DNA from 4 places in the Pseudomonas sp. TE21394 genome. Region 3 is predicted to be linked to each of the others. Evidence: predicted binding sites of a transcription regulator. Region 3 holds the regulator's gene; each other region holds the start of a gene.

Region 1 (5,310 bases), 380 kb from region 3:
GCAGGCTGAAGTGCTGCTTGTACAACGGCGCCGCCACCACCAGCTCGCCCTTCACCGTGCCCACCAGCCCCCGACCAATGACATTGGCCCCGGAACGCGGGTCGCGGTTGTCCACCGCGTACAGCGGTTGTGCCTGCGCCGGCAGGTAGAATAAAGCCACCTGGGCGCCATCGAGCCATACCACCACCCCGGAATCGGCTACCAGGTCGTCGGCCTGGCACACCGTTTGCCAGTTCACTTGGGCTTTCACAGCAGCATTGGACGTATTCATCACACAGCCTCCTCGACGGTCGGAATCAGGTGCAGCGCCGCCGCAGGCCGGCGTTGTTCGCGTTCGCGCACGAAGTGTACGTCCGGGTCAGCGCGGCGGTCGTTGACGAAGGTACGGAAGCGCTTGAGTTTTTCGGGGTCGTTCAGGGCGTTGGCCCACTCGCATTCATACTGGTCGACCACATGCTGCATCTGCGCTTCCAGTTCGCCGGCCAGGCCCAGGCTGTCATCGATGACCACCTGCTTCAGGTAGTCCAACCCGCCCTCCAGGTTCTCGCGCCACACCGAGGTGCGCTGCAGCTTGTCGGCGGTGCGGATGTAGAACATCAGCACCCGGTCGATCAGCCGCACCAGGGTCTGGTCGTCGAGGTCGGTGGCAAACAGTTCGGCGTGCCGCGGGCGCATGCCGCCGTTGCCGCACACGTAAAGGTTCCAGCCCTTGTCGGTGGCGATCACGCCGATGTCCTTGCTTTGCGCCTCGGCGCATTCACGGGTGCAGCCGGACACTGCGAACTTGAGCTTGTGCGGGCTGCGCAGGCCCTTGTAGCGGTCTTCCAGGCGCAGGGCCATGCCGACGCTGTCCTGCACCCCGTAGCGGCACCAGGTGCTGCCCACGCACGACTTCACCGTGCGGGTCGACTTGCCATAGGCGTGGCCGGTCTCGAACCCGGCCTCGATCAGCTCGCCCCAGATCAACGGCAGTTCGTGCAATTGGGCGCCAAACAGGTCGATACGCTGGCCACCGGTGATCTTGGTGTACAAGTCGTACTTCTTCGCCACCTGGCCGATCACGATGAGCTTGTCGGGGGTGATTTCACCGCCGGGGATGCGTGGCACCACCGAATAGGTGCCGTTCTTCTGCATGTTGGCCATGAAGGTGTCGTTGGTGTCCTGCAGCGGCACCAACGCCGGGTCCATGATCGGCTGGTTCCAGCACGAGGCGAGGATGTTGCCCACTGCGGGCTTGCAGATGTCGCAGCCAAGCTGCCCTTGGCCATGGCGCTCGAGGAGCTCGCTGAACGTGCGGATCCCCTCCACCCGCACCAGCCCGTACAGCTCCTGGCGGGTGTAAGCAAAGTGCTCGCACAGGCTTTTGTCCACGGCCACGCCACGGGCGCCCAGCTCATGCTCGACTACCTGCTTGAGCAGGGCCGCACAACCACCACAGCCAGTCGCGGCCTTGGTGCAGCCCTTGACCGCGGCAAGGTCGCCACAGCCGCTGTCGATGGCAGCACAGACCGCGCCCTTGCTGACGTTGTGGCAGGAGCAGAGGGTGGCGCTATCGGGTAGCGCATCGGCGCCCAGGGCTGGTGCTGCGCCACCTTGCGGCAGGATCAGCGTCGCCGGGTCGGCCGGCAGGGCGATGCCGTTCTGGGCGTATTGCAACAGGGTATCGTAATAGCTGTTGTCGCCAACCAGCACCGCGCCGAGCACGCGCTTGCCGCTGGCGTCCACAACCAGCCGGCGGTAGGCGCTGTTGGCTTCATCGATGAAGCGGTAGCTGCGCGAGCCTGGCGTGGCGCCGTGGGCATCGCCGATCGAGCCGACATCCACGCCCAGCAGCTTGAGCTTGGTCGACATGTCGGCACCAGTGAATTCGCCAGCGGCGTCCCCCACCAGCAACGCGGCCAGGTTGCGTGCCATGCTGTAGCCCGGGGCGACCAGGCCAAAGACGCTGCCATTCCAGGAGGCGCACTCACCGATGGCAAAGATGCGTGGGTCGCTGCTGCGGCAGTGGTTATCGATCGCCACCCCGCCACGCACCGCGATTTCCAGGCCGCAGGCTCGGCCCAGGGCATCCTGCGGGCGGATACCGGCAGAAAACACAATCAGGTCGGTTTCCAGGTGCTCGCCGCCCTCGAATTTCATGCGGTAGCGGTAATCTTCACCGGCACTGATCGACTGGGTGGCGCGCGACAGGTGCACGCCCACCCCGAGGGCTTCGATCTGGGCCTTGAGCGCGGCACCGCCCTCGCCGTCCAGTTGCACCGGCATCAACCGTGGGGCGAACTCCACCACGTGGGCTTCCAGGCCCAGCGACTTGAGGGCGTTGGCCGCTTCCAGGCCGAGCAGGCCACCGCCCACCACCACGCCACGGCGGGCACTGGCGGCGGCAGCGCGAATGGCGTCGAGGTCATCGAGGGTGCGGTAGACCAAACGGGCATTACCGCTGGAGCCTTCGATCGGCGGTACGAAGGGGTACGAGCCGGTGGCCAGCACCAACTGGTCATAGCCGTAGCGGCCCTCGGCAGTGACCACTTCGCCGCGCTCCCGGTCGATCTCCAGCACCGCCTCACCGAGGTGCAGGTGTACCCCGCTGGCGCTGTAGAAGTCCTGCCCGCACAGGGCCAGGGTTTCGGCGCAGCTGCCGCCGAAGTACTCGGACAGGTGCACACGGTCGTAGGCGCGTTGCCGCTCTTCGCCGAACACGTGCAGCTCGAAGCGCTGCAGGGCGCCGCGGCTGACCAGTTGTTCTACACAGTGATGGCCGACCATGCCGTTGCCGACGATGATCAGTCGCTCTCGTTGCCCGCTGCTCGCTGTTGCCTTCATAAGCCGATCCTCGATCAAAAAAAAGGCGCCTGGAGCCGAAGCTCCAGGCGCCTTTGCCTGTATTCATCACGGTAGGGGGCCCGGTTGATCGCCGTTGATCGGTGGGCATTGTTGTAACCAGGTTAAAGCAGGGACTGTGCCAAAGCTGTTTCCAGAACTGGCCCTATCGCCGGAAAGCCAGCACCCACAAGGGCCATCACAGATCCACAAGCTGGCGAACTAGTTGTGGGAGCTGGCTTGCCAGCGATGGGGCCAGCGTAGTAAATGCACACTCCAAGTGCATCACTCCCCATCTTGGCGCATTCAATACACATCCCGCCGATACCGCTTGGCCTTGCCCAGCGCCTCGACATAAGCCGCAGCTGCCGCCGCATCCATGCCCCCATGCTCGGCCACGATCACCCGCAACGCCGCCTCCACATCCTTGGCCATGCGCTGCGCATCACCACACACATAGAAGTAAGCCCCCGCCTGCAGCCACTGCCAGAGCTCCGCGCCGCGCTCCAGCATGCGCTGCTGCACATAGATTTTCTGCGCCTGGTCCCGCGAGAAGGCCGTGTCCAGGCGCAAGTGCCCTGTGGCTTGCCAGGCCAGCAATTGCTCCCGGTAATAGAAATCGGTTGCCGCGAACTGTTCACCGAAGAACAGCCAGTTGGCGCCTTTGGCTCCACGCACCTCTCGTTCCTCGAGGAAGGCCCGGAACGGCGCAATGCCGGTGCCGGGGCCGACCATGATCAGCGGCACACTGTCGTCCTCGGGCAGCCGGAAGTGCTGCGACACCTGCGGGAAGATCGCCACCTTCAGTGACTGCGCGCGGTCGGCAAGGAAGCTTGAGCACACGCCTTTGCGTGAGCCATAGCGCACCGTGGAAACGGTCAGGTGCACTTGTCCAGGGTGCGCCAGGGGGCTGGAACTGATCGAATACAACCGCGGCTGCAGCGGTTTGAGCAGTTCGAGCCAGCTGGCCAGCGGCAGTTGCTGCGGGAACGCGTGCAACACATCGACCAGTTGCCGGCCCCACAGCCAGTCCTGCAGCTCGGCCTTGCACTCCGGCTGCAGCAGCCGCTGCAGGTCCGGGGCATTGCCGGCAAAAGCCTGCAACTGTTGCGGGGTGACCTTGGCAATCTCCAGGTGCGCTTGCAAGGCTTCTACCAACGGCATGGGAGGCTGGTTTTTCAGCTCGATGATGGTCTGGCCATCGAGCTGCATCAGCGCCAGCAGTTCATCGACCAGCGCCGGGCAGTTGCGCGGCCATACCCCCAATGCATCACCTGGGGCATAGCTCAAGCCGCTACCGCTCAGGTCGAAGACCAACTGACGGGTTTCCTTGGCGGCGCCTGCGCCGTTGAGCAGGCGGTTCTCCAGGACGGTGGCGGCCCAGGGTTGCTGCTTGCTGCAGGCCGCCGCCGGTGCGGTTGCGCTGCGCGGCTGCGGTGCAGCCACACTGCCCAGGGTTGGCAGCAGCGCATCGAGCCAGGCAGCGAAGGCATCGTCGAAATCCGGCTCGCAATCGACCCGTTGCAGCAGGCGTCGCCAACCCAGCTCGGCCAGGCGCTGGTCGAGCTTGCGACCGAAACCGCAGAATTGCTGGTAACTGGAATCGCCCAGGGCCAGCACGGCGTAGGGCAGCTCGGCACAACGGGCGCCCTCCTCGCCTTGCAAGGCACGCCAGAACGCCGTTGCGCTATCCGGCGCATCGCCATCACCGAACGTACTGGCAATCAGCACGACGCTGGCCGCGCCCTGCAGCTGATGCGGGCTGACCGCATCCATGCAGTTGAGCTGCACAACGAGACCGGCACTGCGCAAATATGCGGCACAGCGCTCGGCCAGCCGCTCGCCGTTGCCGGTCTGCGAGGCCCAGAGTACCTGGTGACGTGGGGCTGCCGGCGCGGCTTGCTGCACTGGCGCAGGCTGGGCGAACAGCCCGGCCAGCAAGCCATCGACGAACAGCCGACTATTGCTGGCCAGCGGTGCATTGGCCGGCAGGCAGCGCACGCCTTCGGCGTGGACCTGGTCCAGGCCCAGCAGGAACCCTTGCAAGTAGTGGCGCTCTTGCTCGGCCAGCGCCGGAACTGGCAGCGCGTCCAGACCAAGCACCTGTGATAGCACAGCGGTCGGCCTGCGGGCTGGCTGCGCAACGGCAGCGCTCAGTTCTGAGGCTTCGATGCGTTCACCGGCAACCCGCTCAAGGGCCACGGCGCAGTGCTTGAACGCTGGCTGCAACGACAGTGGATCGACCGCATCGCAGGTGACCGCATTGATCGCCAGCTGATCGCCAACCAGGTCGTTCCAGTGGAACGGGGCAAAGCAGTTGCCCGGCATCACCCGGTCGCTGATACGCGCGGGCAACACGGCTTGCCCCCGGCGCGAGCGGATGGCCACCTGGTCCTTTTCCGCGATACCCAGCCGTGCGGCATCTTCGCGGTGGAGCTCGACAAAAGGGCCAGGCTCCAGCTTGTTCAGCGCCGGCACCTTGCCGGTTTT
Region 2 (5,310 bases), 1.4 Mb from region 3:
GCTCGTCGAAACCGCTGATGCAGACGATGTCGCCAGCAGTGGCTTCTTCGACGTCGACGCGGTGCAGGCCGTGGTGGCCCATCAGCTTCAGGATACGGCCGTTGCGCTTTTTGCCTTCGGTGTCGATGGCGATGACCGGGGTGTTCGGCTTGATGCGGCCGCGGGCGATGCGACCAACGCCGATCACGCCGAGGAAGCTGTTGTAGTCCAGTGCCGAGATCTGCATCTGGAACGGGCCGTCGACGTCAACGGTCGGGGCCGGTACGTGGTCGACGATGGCCTGGTACAGCGGGGTCATGTCTTCGGCCATGTTGGTGTGGTCCAGGCCGGCGATGCCGTTCAGGGCCGAGGCGTAGACAACCTGGAAATCCAGCTGGTCGTCGGTGGCGCCGAGGTTGTCGAACAGGTCGAAGATCTGGTCCAGAACCCAGTCAGGACGTGCGCCCGGGCGGTCGACCTTGTTGATGACCACGATCGGCTTCAGGCCGGCTTCGAAAGCCTTCTTGGTCACGAAGCGGGTTTGCGGCATCGGGCCGTCCTGGGCGTCGACCAGCAGCAGCACCGAATCGACCATCGACATCACGCGCTCAACCTCGCCACCGAAGTCGGCGTGGCCGGGGGTGTCGACGATGTTGATGCGGTAGTCGTTCCAGCGGATGGCAGTGTTTTTCGCCAGGATGGTAATGCCGCGCTCTTTTTCCTGGTCGTTGGAGTCCATCACGCGCTCGTCGTTGAGCTCGTTACGCTCCAGGGTGCCGGACTGGCGCAGGAGTTTGTCGACCAGGGTGGTTTTACCATGGTCAACGTGGGCGATGATGGCGATGTTACGCAGATTTTCGATCACAACTGTATCTCGATCAGAGGATTCGGTTGCCGCCAGTATAGGCGGCGAATATGTACGCTTTGAGGCTCAGCGGGCCCGATGGTCGGGAGGGCGATGGCGGATGCTGCCGCCATACAGCCCTGGCATCTTATGCCGGACGATAAACACGCACATTGGCATGTCCCTCACTGAGCAGGTGGTGTGCGTGCAGGCGGCTCATCACACCTTTGTCGCAATACAGCAAGTACTGGCGGTTGGCGTCCAGGTGCTTGAACTTGCTGTTGATCGCGTAGAACGGCATGGCCTGGACTTCGATACCGTCCAGCACCAGAGGTTCGTCTTCCTGGGCATCGGGGTGACGAATATCGATGACGATCTGGCCGGGCAGTGCCTCGGTCACTTCCTCGATTTCGATGTCCTTGCCCAGCTCATCGATCACGTGGTCGATGGAAATCAGCCGGGCGCGCTCCAGAGCGCGCTCCAGCACGGCCATGTCGAACTGCTTCTCTTCATGCTCCATGCGGTGGCGCTTGGCATGGGTAGTCGGGTTCACCGAGATCACGCCGCAGTATTCCGGCATGTGCTTGGCGAAATCGGCGGTACCGATCGCGTAGGCCTGGTCGATGATGTCCTGCTTGTGGCTGGCCAGCAGCGGGCGCAGGACCAGCTTGTCGGTGGCCGAGTCGATGATCGACAGGTTCGGCAGTGTCTGGCTGGACACCTGGGAAATCGCCTCGCCAGTGACCAGTGCGTCGATCTCCAGGCGGTCGGCCATGCGTGCGGCACCGCGCAGCATCATGCGCTTGAGGGTTACGCCCATGTAGCTGTTGTCGACCTTGTTGAGGATCTCGCCGACCACTTCTTCGAACGGTACGCTGATGAACAGCACGCGCTGGCTGCTGCCGAACTTCTTCCACAGGTAGTGGGCCACTTCCATCACGCCCAGCTCGTGCGCACGGCCGCCGAGGTTGAAGAAGCAGAAGTGGGTCATCAAGCCACGGCGCATCATCTGGTAGGCCGCCACGGTGGAGTCGAAGCCGCCGGACATCAGCACCAGGGTCTGCTCCAGGGCGCCCAGCGGGTAGCCGCCGATGCCCTGGTGCTGGTTGTGGATCACGTACAGGCGCTGGTCGCGGATTTCGATGCGCACCAGCACGTCCGGGTTTTTCAGCTCGATGCCGGCCGCACCGCACTGCTGGCGCAGCTGGCTGCCGACGTAGCGGTCGACGTCCATCGAAGTGAAGTCGTGGTGGCCGCCGCGCTTGCAGCGCACGGCGAAGTGCTTGCCGGCCAGCAAGTGACCGAAGTGCTGCTTGCACTTGGCAACGATGTCGTCGAAGTCACCCAGCGGGTACTCCTCTACCTGCAGGAAATGGGTGATACCCGGCGTGCAGGTGAGGCGCTCGATCATCTCGCGCTGGACTTTCTCGTCTTCGACGCGGGTGACCACTTCGAGATTGTCCCAGACACCATCGACCACGAGCTCAGGGTCAAGGTCCTTGAGCACGTTGCGGATGTTCTTGCCAAGCTGGCGGATGAAGCGCTTGCGCACCGGCCGGCTCTTGATGGTGATTTCTGGGAAGACTTTGACGATAAGTTTCATTGGTTAACAGCGCGCGCAGGGCCTGCCGAAAATGAGGGGCGCGAATTATAGCGGAAATTGCTCAGGATTTGACCAACTTTTGATCAGAAGCTTGCAGATAAATGCAGGAAGCAGGGTTTGTGCTGCCTGTCCCGGCCCTTTCGCGGGTGAACCCGCTCCCACAGGAATGTCACAGCCTTCGAAATCTGTGCGCTCCTGTTGGAGGGGGTTCACCCACTGAAGAGGCCCTCAAAAAACGCACGATAATCAGCCAATGCACACTATTGGTGCACAGCCACCGAAAACCGCCTCGTTAGAGTGCACTTTTCCGACTCAACCCCCTGCCAGATGCCCACAACCGCCCCTTTTTATCCCGCCCTCGCCATTTTCGGGCACTGGCATGCAATTTGCTCCCTTGTGAGGCAGGTACGCTTGGCCGACTATCCGCGCCCGGCAACACCCTTTTTCCAGGGCAGCGGCCCACCGCGCTCTAGACCATCCGGAGGACAACATGTCGAAGTCGGTTCAACTCATCAAAGATCATGACGTCAAGTGGATTGATCTGCGTTTCACGGACACCAAAGGCACTCAGCACCACGTGACCATGCCGGCGCGTGATGCGCTGGACGACGACTTCTTCGAAGTCGGCAAGATGTTCGACGGCTCCTCCATCGCAGGCTGGAAAGGCATCGAAGCCTCCGACATGATCCTGATGCCGGTCGACGAAACTGCCGTACTCGACCCGTTCACCGAAGAGCCGACCCTGATCCTGACCTGCGACATCGTCGACCCGTCGAGCATGCAGGGCTACGACCGTGACCCACGTGCCATCGCCAAGCGCGCCGAAGAGTACCTGAAGAGCACCGGCATCGGTGACACCGTATTCGCCGGCCCCGAGCCAGAGTTCTTCATCTTCGACGAAGTGAAGTTCCAGTCGGACATTTCCGGTTCGATGTTCAAGATCTTCTCCGAGCAAGGCTCGTGGATGACCGGCGCTGACATCGAAGGCGGCAACAAGGGCCATCGTCCGGGCGTGAAAGGCGGCTACTTCCCGGTCCCGCCGTTCGACCACGACCATGAAATCCGTACTGCCATGTGCAACGCACTGGAAGAAATGGGCCAGACCGTCGAAGTCCACCACCACGAAGTGGCGACTGCCGGTCAGAACGAAATCGGCGTCAAGTTCAACACCCTGGTGAAGAAGGCAGACGAAGTACAGGCCCTGAAATACGTGGTGCACAACGTTGCCGACGCTTACGGCCGCACCGCTACCTTCATGCCGAAGCCACTGTACGGTGACAACGGTTCGGGCATGCACGTGCACATGTCGATCTGGAAAGACGGCAAGAACACCTTCGCGGGCGAAGGCTATGCCGGCCTGTCCGATACCGCTCTGTACTTCATCGGCGGCATTATCAAGCACGGCAAAGCCCTGAACGGCTTCACCAACCCGTCGACCAACTCCTACAAGCGCCTGGTTCCAGGTTTCGAAGCCCCGGTAATGCTGGCCTACTCGGCGCGCAACCGTTCCGCCTCGATCCGCATTCCTTACGTCGGCAGCCCGAAAGCCCGCCGTATCGAAGCACGCTTCCCGGACCCATCGGCCAACCCATACCTGGCCTTCGCCGCCCTGCTGATGGCCGGCCTGGATGGTATCCAGAACAAGATCCACCCAGGCGATGCCGCCGACAAGAACCTGTACGACCTGCCGCCTGAAGAGGCCAAGGACATTCCACAGGTTTGCGGTAGCCTGAAGGAAGCCCTGGAAGAGCTGGACAAAGGCCGTGCGTTCCTGACCAAGGGCGGCGTGTTCTCCGACGACTTCATCGATGCCTTTATCGAACTGAAGAGCGAAGAAGAGATCAAGGTCCGTACCTTCGTGCACCCGCTGGAATACGAGCTGTACTACAGCTGCTGATCTGATCGGCGCCTTGCGCTGATGGCATGATCACAACGGCCTCCCTCGGGAGGCCGTTTTCGTTGCTTCGCTTTATCGCTCTAGTTCCTACAGCGCGCAGGGATCCCACTGACAGTTCTGCGCAGCAACAACTCGCAGGGTAGACGTCCATTCATCAACGGACGTCATGCAATGAGCCGATTTCTACCCGCAGTCCTGACCTTGTCCGCCCTCCTCTCTGGTTGCAGTAGCCAGCCCGGGACGGTACAGACGCAAGTGCTTCATCGCGCCACCGGCAGCTGGGAAGGTACCCCCTACACCCGATACCCCGAAGGACAGCCGGTACTATCGCTGGTGAAAGTCAGCATCCCTGCCCATACCACCCTCGACTGGCACTGCCATCAGGCGCTCAACCTCGGTTATCTGGCGGAAGGTGAGCTGGAGGTGGAAACCACCGACGGTAAGCGAACAAGACTGATCGCGGGTGACACACTGGCTGAGCTGGTAGACGAGGTGCACCGCGGCAAAACCATGCGACAAGCCGCCACGGTGATGGTTTTCCATGCTGCAAACGAAGACCTGGCCTTTTCCACACCGCAAGGCCAATGCCCAAGGCGACAACCGGCAGATGAGGGGCCGCTGGAAACCTTGCTCGATGATATCGAGCATCGCCTGGCAAATGCCGAGTTCGTCGCACTGCACAAATGGGACAAGACTCAACCCGTACAGGACAGCAAGCGCGAACGGCAAATACTGAATGACGTGCGCAGCAACGCGTGGCGCTATGGACTGCCAGGCGAACGGGCAGCGTCCTTTTTTGCCGACCAGATCGAGGCGCACAAAATGGTGCAATACAGTTTTCTTAACCACTGGCACAGCCAAGGCCAAGCGCCAGATACACCTCGTCGGGATCTTCAGCATGAGTTACGCCCCGAACTGGATGCCCTGCAAGCCAGGTTGCTGAAAGGTCTGGCCAGCCTGCCCAACGAATCCAGGGTCGATTGCAAC
Region 3 (5,310 bases):
GCGGGTTTATTCGCCTTCGTCGAAATAGTTGTTGATCAACTCGACCAGCGCGTCCATGGCTTCGTTGTCCTGATCCCCTTCGGTATGCAGGTACACCGGGGTACCTTTGCCTGCCGCCAGCATCATTACCGCCATGATGCTTTTGCCATCCACCAGCTTGTCCGGCGCGCGGCCGACCCTGACCTGGCAGGGGAAGCGGCCGGCCACGCCGACAAACTTGGCTGCCGCCCGGGCGTGCAGCCCCAGCTTGTTGATGATGGTGATTTCACGGGCGGGCATCGTGGGGCGGATCCTTGGGCTAGAGGTCGCGGTGGCGGACCTGGACGTTTTTCAGGGATTGCTGCAACAACTCGCCGAGGCGTTCGGTGAGGTATACCGAACGGTGGTGGCCGCCAGTGCAGCCAATGGCAATGGTGACATAGGCGCGGTTGCTGGCAGCGAAGCGGGGCAGCCACTTGAGCAGGTAGCTGGAAATGTCGTTGAACATTTCTTCGACGTCCGGTTGGGCGGCCAGATAGTCGATCACCGGTTGCTCGAGACCGGAGTGCTCACGCAACTCGGGCTTCCAGTAGGGGTTGGGCAGGCAGCGCACATCGAACACCAGGTCGGCATCGACCGGCATGCCGCGCTTGAAACCGAACGACTCGACCAGGAATGCCGTGCCAGGCTCGGGCTGGTTGAGCAGGCGCAGCTTGATCGAATCCCGCAGCTGGTAGAGGTTCAGGCTGGTGGTGTCGATTTTCAGGTCGGCCAGGTCGGAAATTGGCCCAAGCAGTTCGCTCTCCACGCGAATTGCCTCTGCCAGCGAACGGTCGGCATTGGTCAGCGGGTGGCGTCGGCGGGTTTCCGAAAAGCGCTTGAGCAGCGTGTCTTCGTCCGCATCCAGGAACAGTACGTCGCACTTGATATGCCGGGCGCGGGCTTCCTCGAGCAGCTCGGGGAAACGGGACAGGTGGCTGGGCAGGTTGCGTGCGTCGATCGACACGGCGACCTTGGGTTGCAGCAGCTCGGTATTGATCAGGGCATTTTCCGCCAACTGCGGCAGCAACCCGGCGGGCAGGTTGTCAATGCAGTAGAAACCATGGTCTTCCAGGACGTCGAGGGCGGTGCTCTTGCCGGAGCCGGACCGGCCGCTGACGATGATCAGGCGCATGTTCAGTGCTCGTTCTGTACGTCCAGGACAACCTGGAACAGGGCCTCGCTGCTGGTGGCCGCACGCAGGCGATCACGCACGTCCTTGCGATCAAGCATGCTGGCAATCTGGCGCAGCAGTTCCAGATGAGCATCGGTGGCGGCTTCTGGCACCAGCAGGACGAACAGCAGGTCCACCGGAGCACCATCGATGGCGTCGTAGTCGATAGGGGCTTGCAGGTGCAGCAGGGCGCTGACCGGGGCTGAGCACCCGTGAAGCCGGCAGTGGGGAATGGCAATGCCGTTACCGAAACCGGTCGAGCCGAGTTTTTCCCGGGCAACCAGTTTTTCGAAGACGTCCTGCATCTCCAGTTCAGGCACTTGTTCGGAGATGATGGTGGCGACCTTTTCCAGGGCGCGCTTCTTGCTGCCACCCGGCACGTTCACCAGGGAACGGCCGGGGGTCAGGATGGTTTCAAGTCGGATCATGGATGAGGGGGATCAGCGGGCTGCTGCACCTTGCAGCAGGCTCTGCTGTTTTTCCTTGTGTTTTTTCAGTTGGCGGTCGAGCTTGTCGGCCAAGGCATCGATCGCTGCATACATGTCTTCGTGTTCGGCGTTGGCAACCACTTCGCCGCCGGGAATCTGCAGGGTCGCCTCGACCTTCTGTTGCAGCTTCTCGACCTTCATGATGACCTGCACGTTGGTGATCTTGTCGAAGTGACTTTCCACGCGGGCGAGCTTTTCAAGCACGTAATCGCGCAGTGGCTGGGTAACTTCTACATGCTGTCCACTGATATTGACTTGCATACAGCTTCTCCTTTGTTGCCCGTGCATAAAGAGGCAGGTCTTGCACCTGCCCCACAAACGCTGTGGCGCATCTCAGGGGCTACATCAGTCGCTTGCGTTCGCTCGACGGTGCGATGCCGAGAGACTCGCGGTACTTGGCGACGGTGCGACGGGCTACCTGGATGCCTTGTGCCTCCAGTAAACCAGCGATCTTGCTGTCACTCAATGGCTTTTTCTGATTTTCCGCCGCAACCAGTTTCTTGATGATCGCGCGGATCGCCGTGGACGAGCATTCGCCGCCTTCGGAGGTGCTGACGTGGCTGGAGAAAAAGTATTTCAGTTCGTAGATGCCACGCGGCGTGTGCATGTATTTCTGCGTGGTAACCCGCGAAATGGTCGACTCGTGCATGCCCACAGCCTCGGCGATGTCATGCAGCACCAGGGGTTTCATCGCTTCGTCGCCGTGGTCGAGGAAGCCGCGCTGGTGCTCGACGATCTGCGTGGCCACCTTCATCAGGGTCTCGTTGCGGCTTTGCAGGCTCTTGATGAACCAGCGCGCTTCCTGCAGCTGGTTGCGCATGAAGGTGTTGTCGGCACTGGTATCGGCCCGGCGCACGAAGCCGGCGTACTGCGGGTTGACGCGCAGACGCGGGATGGCCTCCTGGTTCAGCTCCACCAGCCAGCGGTCGCTGTCCTTGCGCACGATGACGTCAGGGACCACATACTCAGGCTCGCTGGACTCGATCTGCGACCCCGGGCGCGGGTTGAGGCTCTGCACCAGCTCGATGACCTGGCGCAGCTCGTCCTCCTTGATTTTCATGCGCCGCATCAACTGGCTGTAGTCGCGGCTACCGAGCAGGTCGATGAAATCGGTGACCAGGCGCTTGGCTTCGTTCATCCACGGCGTGTTGGCTGGCAGCTGGCGCAGTTGCAGCAACAGGCATTCGCCCAGGTTGCGAGCACCGACGCCGGCCGGCTCGAACTGCTGGATGCGGTGCAGTACCGCTTCGACCTCGTCCAGCTCGATATCCAGCTCGGGGTCGAAACCGGCGCAGATTTCCTCGAGGGTGTCTTCCAGGTAGCCCTGGCCATTGATGCTGTCGATCAGGGTGACGGCGATCAGGCGGTCGGTATCCGACATCGGTGCCAGGTTCAGCTGCCACAACAGGTGGCTTTGCAGGCTTTCGCCAGCCGATGTCCGCGTGGTGAAGTCCCATTCGTCATCGTCGCTGCTCGGCAGGCTGCTGGCACTGGTCTGGTAGATGTCTTCCCAGGCGGTGTCGACCGGCAGCTCGTTGGGAATGCGCTCGCTCCACTCGCCGTCTTCAAGGTTGTCGGCACTGGTGGTGCTTTCCTGGAAGCTGTTGTCCTGGACTTCGGCGGCCGGTTTGTTCTCGGCGTTGTCCGCCATCGGGTCGCTGTTGTCGAAGTCGTCGCCGTCTTCCTGACGTTCGAGCATCGGGTTTGACTCCAGCGCTTCCTGGATTTCCTGTTGGAGGTCCAGGGTGGAGAGCTGGAGCAGGCGGATGGCCTGTTGCAACTGCGGCGTCATCGTCAGTTGCTGGCCCATTTTTAGGACGAGCGATGGTTTCATGGCTGGGGCTTAATACCTTGTTCGCCGGCGCGCATGCGCCATCCACTACACGAGGGCGCCGGAGCGCCAGATCAAGCAAGTTTTATGCCTTAAATTGTAGCGTTTGCCTAGAGCACCGTAACAACTTTACCCCCCATTCCAGGGCGAATCGCCAGTGCACCAGGCGCGTGCCGGGGTCAGAGCCGGAACTCGTGGCCCAGGTAAACCTCTTTGACCAGGTCATTGGCCAGGATGGTCTCGGCATCGCCTTCGGCGATGAGGCGGCCATCATTGACGATATAGGCGGTTTCGCAGATATCCAGGGTTTCGCGGACGTTGTGGTCGGTGATCAGCACACCGATGCCCTTGGCCTTGAGGTGGTGGATGATCTGCTTGATGTCGCCGACGGAGATCGGGTCGACACCGGCAAAGGGTTCGTCCAGCAGAATGAACTTGGGCGCGGTCGCCAGTGCACGGGCAATCTCGACGCGGCGGCGTTCACCACCGGACAGGCTCATGCCTAGGTTGTCGCGAATGTGGCTGATGTGGAACTCCTGCAGCAGGCTTTCCAGTTCCTTGCGCCGGCCTTCGCGGTCGAGGTCCTTGCGGGTCTCGAGGATCGCCATGATGTTGTCGGCCACCGACAGTTTACGGAAGATCGAGGCTTCCTGCGGCAGGTAGCCGATACCGGCGCGGGCGCGACCGTGCATGGGCTGGTGGCTGACATCGAGGTTGTCGATCAGCACGCGGCCTTGCTCGGCCTGGACCAGGCCGACGATCATGTAGAAGCAGGTGGTCTTGCCGGCGCCATTGGGGCCGAGCAGGCCGACGATCTGGCCGCTGTCGATCGACAGGCTGACGTCACGCACGACTTGCCGCCCCTTGTAGCTCTTGGCCAGGTGCTGGGCTTTGAGGGTTGCCATTTACTCGGCCTTCTTCTTGGGCTGGATCACCATGTCGATACGCTGACGCGGCGAAGTCACGTTGCCACCACGACCAGCGGTCGCCACCTGGGTCTGGGTGTTGTAGACGATCTTCTCGCCTTCGGTGGTGTTGCCTTCGTTCTCGACCTTGGCGCGATCGGTAAGGATCACCATGTCCTTCTGCGACTGGTACTGGATGGTGACCGCCCAGCCCTTCATCTTGTCCGGCTTGGCTGCGCTCTGCTGCTGCTCGAAGTAGGCCAGGTTGCCCACCGAAGTGACCACGTCGATGTCGCCAGAGGCGGAGCGGGTGATAGTCACGGTGTTGCCTTTGATCATCATCGAACCCTGGGTGATGATCACGTCGCCGGTGTAGGTAGCCACGCCCTGCTTGTCGTCCAGGTGGGCGTTGTCGGCCTGGATGCGGATAGGCTGGTCACGATCATTCGGCAGGGCGAGGGCGCTCGCGCTTCCCAGTGCTGCGCTCAGGCTGAGCAAAAGGGGGAGGGTTTTAACGAGCCTCATACTGTCCTCTTACGTTAGAGAGCAAGTCCATCTTGCCTTCTTTCAAATACGCTTTCATTCCTTTACCCGTAGTCGTGCCACCGGCGCCGTCGATTCTAACGGCTTGCTCGGTCTGCGCATATTGCTTCTGCGGGAACACGGTCATGCGTGAGCTGGTAATGATGGTTTCACGCTGCTTTTCGTCGGTGCGGGCAACCCGTACGTTGTCGATCAGTTCGACCTCACTGCCGTCCGGGTTGACCTCGGCGCGGGTGCTCTGCACGTGCCACGGGAACGTGGTGCCGCGGTACAGGTGCAGGTCCGGCTTGGTCAGCAGGGTGATTTCGCTGGCCTTGAGGTGTTCGACCTTGTCGGCGGTCATTTCGTACT
Region 4 (5,310 bases), 2.6 Mb from region 3:
GCGCAACCTGGCCAATGGCACGCGACTGCTGGTTGCTGAAGCTGGCGAACAGTACGCCGGTCGAGTCGATGCTCAGGCTCGACAGGATGCCAGTCGCATAACCATCCTGGGACTGCGACATGCGCGCGGTCTCGGTGTTGTACGAGGTGGTGCTGTTCATCGACAGGCGCATGCCGTCGGCATTGCCTGCGGCACCATTGGCGATCCAGTTACCCGCCGAGTCTTCCACCGCAGGCACCCAACCAGTCATGGTGAAGGTGTTGTTTGTAACGGTGAAGGACGAGCCCGCCGGGTGACCGGTGTTGTCAGCCGTCATGCCCTTGACCGAGCCATCGCTGTTGAAGCTGATGGTGCCGGTCAGCGGTGCAGTGGAGGACGGGTCGAACGGGTTGCGCCCGTCAACCAGGGTATACATGGTCCATTCATTGGTGCCGGTCTTGCGATAGAACTGCTCCATGGTGTGCTCGTTACCCTGGCTGTCGTACACCTTGGTCGGGAACGACTTGCTGTAGGTCTTCTGGTCAGAAGGGTCGAACGGCAGGTTCGGCACCATCGCACCGGTACCATCGTCGACTTCCAGCGGGATGTCGGCAGCCGAAGAATTCAGGTTGATGCCCTGGTCGATCAGGGAAGTGGCCCTGGGCTGCAGTGCCGAGGTATCGATTTGCAGATCGGTCAGCACGCCCTTCTGGATCTTGCCGGTCGAATCTGCGGCATAGCCTTGCAGGCGCAGGCCGTCCGCGGTAACCACGAAGTTGTCCTTGCTGGCCTGGAATGCCCCGGCGCGGGTATAGACACGCGAGCCGTTATCGGACAGCACGAAGAAGCCCTGCCCCTGGATCCCCATGTCCAGCACGTTGCCCGTGGTGTTCACGTCGCCCTGGGTGAACTGCTGGGAAACGGCCGCCAGGCGCACACCATTACCCACCTGGTTCTTGCCCACGCCCAGGCGGTTGGAGCCGGCATAGACATCGGCGAACTCGGCGCGCGACGACTTGAAACCGTTGGTATTGACGTTGGCAATGTTGTTGCCGGTGACATCCAGCTGCTTGTTTGCTGCGTACAGACCGCTAAGGCCGATATTGAAAGACATGAATTCGCTCCTTTTGCCGCACTAGCGGGCCTTAGATACCGATGGTTTGCACGTCGGAGAGGGAAACTTTGCCAACACCAGCGAGGTTGAGCACCATTTCGCCGGCCGAACTGAAGCTGACGCTGGTCACCTTGGCCGGCAACAGCGTGTTCATCTGCACCGCCTTGCCATCCACCGTGGTGCTGGCGGTGAAGGTGTAGGTACCCGGGTCGACTTTCGCGCCGCTATTGTTGGTACCGTCCCAGATGAAGTCGGCGTAACCAGCCTTCTGCTCACCCAGTTCGATGGTCTTGACGGTGTTGCCGTCCTTGTCCTTGATGGTGATCTTCGCTTCGCCGATGGCTTGCGGCACCACGAACTGTGCGTTGAAGCTTTCGCTGGTATCGACGATAGCCTTGTCGTTCTGCACCACCACCGAGCGGCCGACCAGCGACGACGCCTGCAGCGCCTGGGACGAGGCCATGGCGCTGGTGATGGAACTGACCGATTCGTTCAGCGAGGTGATCCCTTCCAGGCTGCTGAACTGTGCCAGCTGCGCGACGAATTCACCGTTGTCCTGTGGGTCCAGCGGGTTCTGGTGCTGCATCTGGGTCACCAGCAACTGCAGGAATGCATCCTTGCCGAGCGAGTCAGTGCCGGTCTTGGACGCGGTGTCCGCAGTCTTTTTGGTGTTGGTCCCCACACCCGACGCCGCGAGCACTTCGTTGAGGTTCACGCCGGTAGTATCAATTGCCATGGTCTGGTTTCCTTATCACTGACCAAGGGTCAGGACTTTCTGCATCATGCTCTTGGCCGTGTTCATCAGCTCGGCGTTGGTCTGGAACGCCCGGCTGGCGGAAATCATGTCGGCCATTTCCTCGACCACGTTGACGTTCGGGTAGTAGACATAGCCGTCCTTGTTCGCCGCCGGGTGGTTCGGCTCGTAGCGGGCTTCGAGGTTGCTCTGGTCCTCGACGATGCCTTTTACCTGCACGCCTTGCCCGGCTTCGCCCTGGTCTTCGAACAGCGACTGGCTGCTGCCGGCCTGGGCATCCTGGAAGGTAGTGGCGAACACCGGGTGGCGAGCGCGGTAGGTCTGCTCGATACTCGAAGACACGGTCTCGGCGTTGGCAATGTTCGAAGCTACGGTGTTCAGGCGCGTGTTCTGCGCACTCATGCCGCTACCGGCAATGTTGAAGACACTGGAAAGGGACATGGTCATTCTCCCCGCAGGGCCGATACCAGCCCTTTGAATTTACTGTTGAGCAAAGTGAAGCTGGCCTGGAAGCCGACCGCGTTTTCGGTGTAGTTCGATTGCTCGATCTGCGCGTCCACGGTGTTCTGGTCGATCGACGGCTGCAGGGGCGTGCGGTACTTCAGGGTATCGTCCGCCATGGCCAGGCCTTCAGCCTCGATGTGCCGGCTGTTGGTGCGGTCGAGACTGAATCGGCCGCTCTGCTGCTTGTCGCTTTCGGCGGCGAGCACCGAGGCGAAGTCCATGTCACGCGCCCTGTAGTTGGGCGTGTCGGCGTTGGCGATGTTGTTGGCCAGCACTTCGGCGCGCTGGGCGCGGAAGCCCAGGGCCTTTTCATGGATGCCAAGCGCCTTGTCGAAACTGATGCTCATGTCGGGGAAACCTTCGAAGGTTGACCGGAATATCGTTGGCCAAGCTATAGCAAGGGCTGTGCCAACCAACTGAAAGCCTGCAAATACGGGCTTCCAGGGTGAAGTGCTGTCAGAGTGATGCCAGAAAAGCGGCAAAGGCCTTCCGCCCGGAGCGGCGAAAGCGGCAATTGCCAGGCGGCAAAAGCGGCAAAACAAAAAATTGACGTCAGCATTTGCTGCTCCGGCCTTCTCGCCGGCGCGCCCGCGAAGAGGCCGGAGCAGACAAACAAAAAAGCCGGCAACTTTCGCTGCCGGCCTTTCGTGCCTACTTGGCCTGGTAGATGATCCCCGGGCTGCACTGCACCATCTGGTAATGGTCCGGCAGGCCGTTCAGCGCCTCGGAAGCGCCAAGGAACAGGTAGCCACCCGGCTTCAGGGTGGCATGAATGCGCATCAGGATGTCCTTCTTGACCTGCGCCGAGAAGTAGATCAGCACGTTACGGCAGAACACCACGTCGAACTTGCCCAGGCTGGCATAGCTGTCGAGCAGGTTGAACGAGCGGAACTCGACACGGCTGCGAATCGCCGGCTTGACCGCCCAGCGCCCGGGCCCCTTGCTGTCGAAGTAACGCTGCAGGCGCTCCGGGGACAACCCGCGGGCAATCGCCAGGCTGTCGTACTCGCCCGTCTTGCAGTTGGTCAGCATGCTGCCGGACAAGTCGGTGGCGACGATCTGCGCGCCCATCTTCAGCTGGCCCAGGTTGCTGCGCTCGAACTCGTCGATGGCCATCGAGATGGAATACGGCTCCTGCCCCGAGGAACAAGCCGCCGACCACATGCGCAGGCGCTGGCCGGGGTTGTTGCGGATGAACTCCGGAATCACCTTGTTCTTCAGCACTTCGAACGGGTAGGTGTCGCGAAACCACAGGGTCTCGTTGGTGGTCATGGCATCCACCACCTGCTCGCGCAAGCCACCTCGCGGCTGGGCCTGGATGCGCTGCACCAGCTCGCCCAGGCTCTTGATGCCCTGTTGTTCCATCAGCTTGTTGAGACGGCTGGAAACCAGGTACTGCTTGTTATCCCCCAGCAGGATGCCACAGGCTTTCTCCAGGAAGCCCCGGAACTGTTCGAAATCCAAATTACCCGTAGACACTTCTGCCGCCTCTTTTTCAATCACTGGTGCCGGAGGGCTGCCCCCGGCGCTTTCAATGTGCTGCCTTGATCCGGTCGACCACCCGCTGGGCCAAGTCGTCCGGCTTGAACTTGGCCAGGAAGTCATCAGCCCCGACCTTCTTCACCATCGCCTGGTTGAACACCCCGGAAAGCGAAGTATGCAGGCAGATATGCAGCTTTTGCATGCGTGGGTCACTGCGTATTTCCGCGGTCAGCGTGTAGCCATCCATTTCCGGCATTTCAATGTCCGAGATCATCATCAGGAACTCTTCCTCCGGCTTCTTGCCTTCATCCACCAGCTGACGCAGGTAGTTCAGGGCCTGACGACCATCATTGAGCGCCACCACCTCTACCCCTACCGTCTGCAGGCAGCGGCTGACCTGCTTGCGCGCCACCGACGAGTCGTCGACGGTGAGCACCCGCAGCAGCACGGCCTTGTCCTGCACCTCGGCATCGACTACCCCGGCCGACACCGACTCGGACGATGGCGCCACTTCGGCCAGCACCTTCTCCACGTCGATGATCTCGACCATGCGGTTGTCCACCCTGGTGACTGCGGTCAGGTAGTGATCGCGGCCGGTGCCCTTGGGTGGCGGGTGGATTTCTTCCCAGTTCATGTTGACGATACGTTCCACCGAATGCACCAGGAAGCCCTGGGTCTTGGTGTTGTACTCGGTGATGATCACGAAGCTGTTGCGCGTGTCTTCCTGCAGCGGCCGCAGCCCGGTGGCCATCGACAGGTCGAGGATCGGGATGGTCGCCCCGCGAATATTGGCAACGCCGCGCACCACCGGGTGCGCCCTGGGCAGCAGGGTCAGCGCAGGGCATTGCAGCACTTCCCTGACCTTGAACACGTTGATGCCGTAAAGCTGTTCGCCATTGAGGCGGAACAGCAGCAATTCCAGGCGGTTCTGCCCGACCAGCTGCGTGCGCTGGTTGACCGAATCCATAACACCTGCCATGCCAGTCTCCTCTACCTTTAAGCCTTTCGTTGCCACTCACCAAGGAAGTCGGCACGGGCTTTGCTTTTTTGAGCGTCATGTACACGAAAACGACATTTTCCCGACGATTGACGCGCCTGCTGACTGGCTCGCTGGCCGTGCTGTGCCTGCTGATGCCTGGCGTTCGCACGGTAGCGGACGCGTTTACCTTGCCTGAACAGCTTATCGGTGTCACCCAAGGGTTTCTTGAATTCAGCGTCGAAGATTACCTGGCCACCACCCAGACCGCCGGCCGCTACGAAATCCAGGTCAACCCGCTGGACCCGCGCTTGCGCATGCCGCTGTGCAGCCAGCCGCTGGACGCCTCGCTGGAGAGCCCGGCGCAACCGCTGGGCCGCGTTACAGTGAAGGTGCGTTGCGACAGTGCAGCGCCATGGACCGTGTTCGTACCAGCCAGCGTGCGGCTGTTCCGCGAAGTCGTGGTAGCGACCCGCCCGCTGAAGCGCGACAACGTGGTGA

The links. Region 3 encodes sigma-54, which starts transcription at its own class of promoters, with help from an activator protein. Its sites were predicted from a motif close to ANTGGCATNNANNTTGCTNT; they were not measured.
Region 1: a site for sigma-54 is predicted at 2,948-2,967, ahead of nirB (nitrite reductase large subunit NirB). Genes of this name have one in related genera too.
Region 2: a site for sigma-54 is predicted at 2,800-2,819, ahead of glnA (type I glutamate--ammonia ligase). Genes of this name have one in related genera too.
Region 4: a site for sigma-54 is predicted at 2,745-2,764, ahead of flgB (flagellar basal body rod protein FlgB). Genes of this name have one in related genera too.

What each region holds. Positions count from the first base shown of each region.
Region 1 is NZ_JBSRZR010000001.1:546,967-552,276, forward strand. It holds gene nirD (nitrite reductase small subunit NirD) at 1-271, opposite strand, end outside; gene nirB (nitrite reductase large subunit NirB) at 271-2,823, opposite strand; gene ACVWZT_RS02495 (molybdopterin-dependent oxidoreductase) at 3,127-5,310, opposite strand, start outside.
Region 2 is NZ_JBSRZR010000001.1:2,308,959-2,314,268, reverse strand. It holds gene typA (translational GTPase TypA) at 1-844, opposite strand, end outside; gene thiI (tRNA uracil 4-sulfurtransferase ThiI) at 972-2,426, opposite strand; gene glnA (type I glutamate--ammonia ligase) at 2,917-4,323, shown strand; gene ACVWZT_RS10710 (chorismate mutase) at 4,747-5,310, shown strand, end outside.
Region 3 is NZ_JBSRZR010000001.1:923,339-928,648, reverse strand. It holds gene ACVWZT_RS04275 (HPr family phosphocarrier protein) at 7-279, opposite strand; gene rapZ (RNase adapter RapZ) at 299-1,153, opposite strand; gene ptsN (PTS IIA-like nitrogen regulatory protein PtsN) at 1,156-1,620, opposite strand; gene hpf (ribosome hibernation-promoting factor, HPF/YfiA family) at 1,633-1,941, opposite strand; gene ACVWZT_RS04255 (RNA polymerase factor sigma-54) at 2,021-3,514, opposite strand; gene lptB (LPS export ABC transporter ATP-binding protein) at 3,691-4,416, opposite strand; gene lptA (lipopolysaccharide transport periplasmic protein LptA) at 4,417-4,941, opposite strand; gene lptC (LPS export ABC transporter periplasmic protein LptC) at 4,928-5,310, opposite strand, start outside.
Region 4 is NZ_JBSRZR010000001.1:3,528,677-3,533,986, reverse strand. It holds gene flgE (flagellar hook protein FlgE) at 1-1,093, opposite strand, end outside; gene flgD (flagellar hook assembly protein FlgD) at 1,125-1,829, opposite strand; gene flgC (flagellar basal body rod protein FlgC) at 1,845-2,288, opposite strand; gene flgB (flagellar basal body rod protein FlgB) at 2,291-2,698, opposite strand; gene cheR (protein-glutamate O-methyltransferase CheR) at 3,003-3,830, opposite strand; gene ACVWZT_RS16210 (chemotaxis protein CheV) at 3,883-4,812, opposite strand; gene flgA (flagellar basal body P-ring formation chaperone FlgA) at 4,890-5,310, shown strand, end outside.